DNA from 3 places in the Rhizobium sp. YIM 134829 genome. Region 2 is predicted to be linked to each of the others. Evidence: predicted binding sites of a transcription regulator. Region 2 holds the regulator's gene; each other region holds the start of a gene.

Region 1 (2,262 bases), on a different contig from region 2:
CCGCCGGTGGGGAATTGCACCCCGCCCTGAGAACTTGATGAGATTACTGTGCTCAGACGGGGAAGAACAAGGAAAAAATTCTTGCCCCCGCATTCTTTGAAGCAAGATTCTTCTCCGCCAGGGCATTAGTCCCGCACGCGCGTGGCAGCGCCCGCCTCGTTCGAGAAGACCAGTTCCAGCCGGTCGGCCAGGAATCGGGTGCGGATCCACTGGATGGGCCGACCCTCCGCATCAACGTCGATTGCCTCGCTGACGAGGACAATCGCATCGGCCGGGCATTGGAGCAGATCCGCATCCGGCGTCGCGATCCGCTCGGCCGTGATCCGCGTTTCGAGCCGCCGGTAGTCCTCGACGCCGGACTGGGCAAGCGCCCGGGTGATCGAGCCGGTCTCGGCATAGGCGCCGATGATGTCCGGAAACCGCATAGCCGAGAAATAGGAGGTGGAACGTGAGAGCGCCATGCCGCCCGCCACTGCCAGATGTTCGAGCCGCAGGAGGGGCGCGCCCGCCGCAAGGCCGAGGGCGATGGCCTGCGCTGGCGTTGCGGCAGTTCGCTCGGCGCCGATCAGCCGGCCGGACGGTTCGAGCGACTGGCGCATCATGTTCTCCGAAAAGCGCGCGCGGCTGCCGATCGGGTAGGTGATACGCGGCTGCAGGGGATTGATGAAGGTGCCGCGCCCCCTTTCGCTGCGCAGCAGGCCTTCCGCGCCGAGCGCGGCCAGAGCGCGGCGCACCGTGTGGCGGTTGACCCCGAAACGCGCCGCAAGGACCGCCTCGGTCGGCAGTTGGCTCGAGAACGTGCCGCTCACGATCTCGCTGCGGATCTCGTCGGCGACGCGCCGCCAGCGCGAAATTCCGTCCTCGAACCCGTTCATTCCATAGTCCCCGCTGCCTTCGGCGTCATCAAGCTGTCATCGCTGACGGTTTATAAATCGCATCATGACTGGTTGTCTACACAAATAGACAAGTTGAGAGATATGACGATGACGACCCCGCTCAACCCGCGCAAGCGCACCCTCGATATCCTCACCGCCATGCCGCTTCAGGCGCTCACGGCCGCCTACAGCGCCCATTTCTCCGATGCCCCGGCCGCCCGGGCGATCCGCGGCCCGGAGGTTGGCTTGGTGATGGTGCGCGGCCGGATCGGCGGTGGGGGCAGCGCCTTCAATCTCGGCGAAGCCAGCGTGACGCGGGCAACGGTCAGCCTGGCGACCGGCGAGATCGGGCATGCCATGGTTCTCGGCCGTTCGCCGGACAAGGCCGCACTGGTCGCCCATTTCGATGCGCTCGCCCAGAGAAGCGAATGGGCCGAGCGTGTTGAGCGCGATGTCGTCGCGCCGGCTATCGAAGCCGAAGCCGAACGGCGCAGACGGGACGCCGAGGAGACGGAAGCCACGCGGGTCGACTTCTTCACCCTTGTTCGCGGAGAGGATGCATGAGCGCGCTGTTTCTGGAAAACGGCTTTTCCGAACCGGTGCCGGCAGCACAGGCGGTGTTTCGCCAGATCATGGATGCCTTCGCCCAGCCCGGCCGACGCGCGGATCTGGGTGGTTTCGTGACGCCGCCGCCGGGAATGGACGAGGCGTCCGCCGCGCTGCTGCTGGCGCTTGCCGATCCCGATACGCCCGTCTGGTTCGAAGATCGGGAGGTGGCAGGCGCCTGCGCCGGTTGGCTCACCTTCCAGACCGGCGCGCCGCTTGCGGATGATCCCGCGCTGGCGAGCTTCGCGCTGCTTAGCCGCCGCAGCGATCCGGCCGCGTGGTTGGAGTTCCCGCAGGGCGACAGCGCCTATCCCGACCGTTCGGCAACGCTGATCCTTCCCGTTGCAGCGCTCGAAGGCGGCGCAACCCTGCGCCTGACGGGCCCGGGCATCGAAAGCGACATCCTGATTGCACCGCTCGGCCTGCCGGAAGGCTTCCTCGCCGCCCGGACCGCCAACCGCGCGCTCTTCCCGCTCGGTCTCGACCTGGTTCTGGTCGCCGGTCCACAGGCGCTGGCCTTGCCGCGCACCACCATGATCGAGGAGGTCTGAGCCATGTATGTTGCTGTCAAGGGGGGCGAAGTCGCGATCGACCAGGCCCATGCACTTCTAGCCGATCGCCGCCGCGGAGACCGCGATGTCCCCGCGCTCAGCCTCGCGCAGATTGCCGGCCAACTCTCGCTGGCCGTCGACCGCGTCATGGCGGAAGGCTCCCTTTATGATCCCGAGCTTGCTGCCATGGCGGTGCGCCAGGCACGCGGCGATCTGATCGAGGCGATCTT
Region 2 (2,262 bases):
TCGCCGAATCCGTGCGCGCCCTCGTCAATGCAGATCTGGGCCTCGCCCAGAAGGTCATCTCCGACGATGTCGTGCTCGACGATGCCGAGCGACAGATTGGCGAAAAGGCCATCGTTACCATCGCCAAGCGCCAGCCCATGGCGGCGGACCTGCGCGAGATCATGGGATCGATCCGCATCGCCGCCGATCTCGAGCGGGTCGGCGATCTCGGCAAGAACACCGCCAAGCGCGTCATCGCGGTGTCGAGCAGCAGCCTGCCGCGCCAGCTCGCTCGTGGGCTGGAACATCTCGCCGAACTGGCGCTGATGCAGCTGAAGGAAGTGCTCGATGTCTATGCATCGCGCTCGGCCGAAAAGGCCAAGAGCATCCGCGAGCGCGACAGCGAGATCGACGCGATCTACACCTCGCTCTTCCGCGAGCTCCTGACCTACATGATGGAAGATCCGCGCAACATCACCTCCTGCACGCATCTTCTGTTCTGCGCCAAGAACATCGAGCGGATCGGCGACCATGCGACCAATATCGCCGAGACGATCTATTACATGACCACCGGCGCCCAGCCGCTCGGCGAACGTCCGAAGGACGATTCCGCCAATACGGTCGGCGCTCTCGCCACCTGAAGGACAAGCGGTCATCGGACTCCGCCGGGGACAGACGACCGCTTTCCGCGGAACCCGCAGCCTGACCATGCAACGATCCGCCCACAGTGTGCTGGAGGCGGACGAAAGGGGGCCCTTGGCCCAGAATCGTCCGGCCGGCCCTGTCGCTGGTGCGGAATGGGAGTCTGAAGACATGCAGCCCAAGATCGCCGTCGTCGAAGATGAGGAAGCCCTCAGCGTTCTTCTGCGCTACAATCTCGAGGCAGAAGGCTTCGAAGTCGACACGATTGCCCGGGGAGACGAGGCGGAGATCCGCCTCCAGGAGCGCCTGCCTGATCTCCTGATCCTCGACTGGATGCTGCCGGGCGTCTCCGGCATCGAACTCTGCCGGCGGCTGCGTCAGCGAAACGAAACCGAGCGGCTGCCGATCATCATGCTCACCGCCCGTGGCGAAGAGAGCGAGCGGGTGCGGGGCCTGGCGACCGGCGCCGACGACTATGTCGTCAAGCCGTTCTCGACCCCGGAACTGATCGCCCGGGTGCGCGCCATGCTTCGCCGTGCCCGGCCGGAAGTGCTCTCCTCCCTGCTGAAATGCGGCGACATCGAGCTCGACCGCGAGACCCATCGCGTGCACCGCAAAAGCCGCGAAGTGCGCCTCGGTCCGACCGAGTTTCGCCTGCTCGAATTCTTCATGTCTTCGCCCGGCCGCGTCTTCTCGCGCTCGCAGCTGCTCGATGGCGTCTGGGGGCACGACATCTATGTCGATGAGCGGACCGTCGATGTTCATGTCGGCCGGCTGCGCAAGGCGCTGAACTTCGCCAATATGCAAGATGTGATCCGCACCGTCCGCGGCGCCGGCTACTCACTGGAAGGCTGACGCTCGTCAGCCTGCACGGACGCCGCGCCTCGGCATAGAGACAGAAAAAAAGCCCTTCCGGCTATCTCGCAGGAAGGGCTTTTTTCGTTCGTCACAAAGCGAGATTGCGCTTAGCGCATGCGCCGCCGCTCCGCCGAAGGCTGGTAGGCGAGGCGGGCATGGAACGTGCAATAGGGCGAGGTGTCGGGCGCATCATTGCCGCAGAAGTGAAACTCGTCCTTCATCGGGTCGCCGATCGGCCATTTGCAGGTCCGGTCGGTCAACTGGGTCAGCGCCAGGCGGCGTGACGAGGGCGATGCGACATTGGTGTTGGCCGGCAGCGGTGCTTCCTCGAACAAAGCGACCGCCGTATCCTGTGCTTCGTGGATCACCATGCCGCTGGTGGTGCGGGCCGCCGGGCGGGGTGCGCTCGGACGCGGCTGCTCCTGAGCAAGCGGGGCAGGTGCCGCTGTGGTCGGCCGGGCCGCGACAGCCGGACGCTTCGGTCGGGCCGCCGCCGGAGCGCTGCCGCCCGCTTTCGCGCGGCCGGGCAGGGACAGGCGATGGACCTTGCCGATCACGGCATTGCGGCTGACACCGCCGAGCTGCGCAGCAATCTGGCTTGCGCTCAGGCCCTCGGCCCAGAGCTTTTTGAGTTTTTCGACGCGCTCATCCGTCCAGTTCATGCTCTCGTGTCTCCATTCCAGGCGTTTCGGAGAGCGAATCCCTCACCGCGTTCCGGACGTACCGAAACTGCAACGCCTTGACTCTTTTGGTGACTAGGTCCGCCGCATGCGTCTAGCAATT
Region 3 (2,262 bases), on a different contig from region 2:
GGGCGCTCGACTATATGGGCCTGAAGCCGGGCACGAAGATCACCGACATTACGCTCGACCGCGTCTTCATCGGCTCCTGCACCAATGGGCGCATCGAGGACCTGCGCGCCGTCGCCAAGGTCGTCGAAGGCCGCAAGGTCGCCGCCCATGTCGACGCGATGATCGTGCCCGGCTCCGGCCTCGTCAAGGAACAGGCGGAAGCTGAGGGCCTCGACCGGATCTTCAAGGCAGCCGGCTTCGACTGGCGCGAGCCGGGCTGCTCCATGTGCCTGGCGATGAATGACGACCGGCTGAAGCCGGGCGAGCGCTGCGCTTCCACCTCGAACCGCAATTTCGAGGGCCGTCAGGGCTTCAAGGGCCGTACCCACCTCGTCTCCCCCGCCATGGCCGCCGCCGCCGCCATTGCCGGCCATTTCGTCGATATCCGCGAATGGCAGAAGGACGTCGTCGCGGCTTAATCCGATCGACACCCACAAAAGCCCGCCGCATCTCCATGCGGCGGGCTTTTCTATGTCTTGTTCGATGGCTGGCTGCGGATCTGGTTCGCCTGTTTGGCGCCCCTGACATTCTGCCGTCTCTGCAAAGCTTCCGAGACGCCAGCGGGGCAATGGAGGGAGCAAGGATCCGATTCCTATCCCCTCTTTACCTCACCCCTTCACCACCTTGAACAGCTTGTCGAACACCTTCAGCACCGGCGCCAGCTCGTGGCCGCGCTTCAGGATCATACCGTGGGTGTTGACGACGCTGAAGGCGCCCTGTTTGGCGGCAAGGCGGGGGCATTTCTCGATGCGGTAGAGCGGCAGTTCGCCCGCCCGCTTGAAGACCGAGAACACGGCCTTGTCGCGCAAGTGGTCGAGCGCATAGTCGCGCCATTCACCTTCGCCCACCATCCGGCCATAGACCCAGAGGATCTGGTCGAGCTCGCGGCGATGGAAGGTGATCGGGAGAGGGTCCTTAGCACTCTTATAGGCTCTGAGGTCGACGACCACGGCGTCGGACCCGGACGGTCCGTCGCCTCGCGGCAAATCCGGCTGATCGGTCATGCGCAATGCGGCCTTCTCTTCGTGACGGCTGGATGACAGTGTGCCTGAGGCGCGGCGAAATGCAAGGTCGCCGATCCCAACCTTGCCCTCGCGCCGTGCAGCCGTCGCCGTGCAATGGTTGCGGCCAAGCCCGGGGTTGCGCCAAAGGGCGCGTACGAGGGATCAAGCGAAAACTGGGTCGAAGCCTTGGTCATCAGAGCCGAACTCGTGCCGCGCCCTTGCGTTCCCTGGCCTTGACTGATTCCTCCACTGCTTTTTTCTGACGGCCGCAATCCGAACAAATCCCTGCCCGATTTAGCGGAGAATGTCCCGCCTCTCCGCCGCACCGTGGTCTTCGGCGCGGCGGAGTGCGCAGAAGACGCCTTGCGGGTCCGTCCGTCGGTGGCGTCGTCTGGTCCGTGCCGATCGAAGGTTCTTCGTCGTCGGCCCGGTCTCCCGGCTTTTCCGGCTTCGGCCGGCAAGCACGGGCGCAAGCGGCCATCGGTCCGGCTCCCCGCCGAATACTGATGGCCGGTTCGGTCCGGTGACTTCGAAACCCTCAGCCCCAGCCCTCGATGACGCCGGACCGAACGAAGCTCTCGTCACGATGGACGGCGGCATCGATCCTCAGCGCGCCTCGGCCGAAAGCAGCGTCGTCGCGCCGATGATGGCGCCTGGAGTTTCGGTCGACTTCATCTTCTGGACCAGCACGGCGCAGCCGCTGTCCTCCTGCTCGTCCAGCACGCTCGCCGGCAGCACATAGCGGGTTGGGGTGCCGTCCCACATGCCGATCGTCTGGATGTCGCGCACGGCGTGGAAATAGCTGATCTTCTTGCCGCTATTCTCGCCCTTTTCCACCTCGACCACCTGTTGGCGGGTGAAATAGACGACGACGATATTGGCCTTGCCATCGCCGGCGCCGATCGAAATGTCGATCTCGTCGCCCTTGCGCGCCGCGCCGACCGGCACGCGCATGCCCTTGCCGGTCTGCTTCATCTCGTCCAGCTTGCCGCGAATGCCCGAAAGATTGCCGCCATTGACATGGTCGCGACCGTTCAACACGGCCTGCGGAGTGTAAACGCCATTGCGGCCGAACATGCGCGCATAGGCATATTGCCGCGCCGTATTCTGCTTGGTCGCGAGCGTGTCGGCCCAGCCCAGATAGTTCCAGTAGTCGACGTGGTAGGACAGGGCGACGACGGAGCCGTCTTCGATCAGGTTCTTGAGCGCCGCATCGGCC

The links. The regulator PhoB, encoded in region 2, activates phosphate uptake and scavenging genes when phosphate is short. The targets are predictions, from matches to a motif close to TGTCATNNANCTGTCAT.
Region 1: the regulator PhoB is predicted to act here: its motif matches at 899-915, upstream of phnF (phosphonate metabolism transcriptional regulator PhnF).
Region 3: the regulator PhoB is predicted to act here: its motif matches at 1,065-1,081, upstream of ACLE20_RS09105 (DUF2794 domain-containing protein).

What each region holds. Positions count from the first base shown of each region.
Region 1 is NZ_JBKHKI010000005.1:64,102-66,363, reverse strand. It holds FMN riboswitch at 1-38, opposite strand, end outside; gene phnF (phosphonate metabolism transcriptional regulator PhnF) at 126-875, opposite strand; gene phnG (phosphonate C-P lyase system protein PhnG) at 984-1,439, shown strand; gene phnH (phosphonate C-P lyase system protein PhnH) at 1,436-2,032, shown strand; gene ACLE20_RS10790 (carbon-phosphorus lyase complex subunit PhnI) at 2,036-2,262, shown strand, end outside.
Region 2 is NZ_JBKHKI010000001.1:961,384-963,645, reverse strand. It holds gene phoU (phosphate signaling complex protein PhoU) at 1-620, shown strand, start outside; gene phoB (phosphate regulon transcriptional regulator PhoB) at 793-1,476, shown strand; gene ACLE20_RS04645 (GcrA family cell cycle regulator) at 1,587-2,141, opposite strand.
Region 3 is NZ_JBKHKI010000004.1:54,859-57,120, reverse strand. It holds gene leuC (3-isopropylmalate dehydratase large subunit) at 1-458, shown strand, start outside; gene ACLE20_RS09105 (DUF2794 domain-containing protein) at 648-1,043, opposite strand; gene ACLE20_RS09100 (DUF1223 domain-containing protein) at 1,650-2,262, opposite strand, start outside.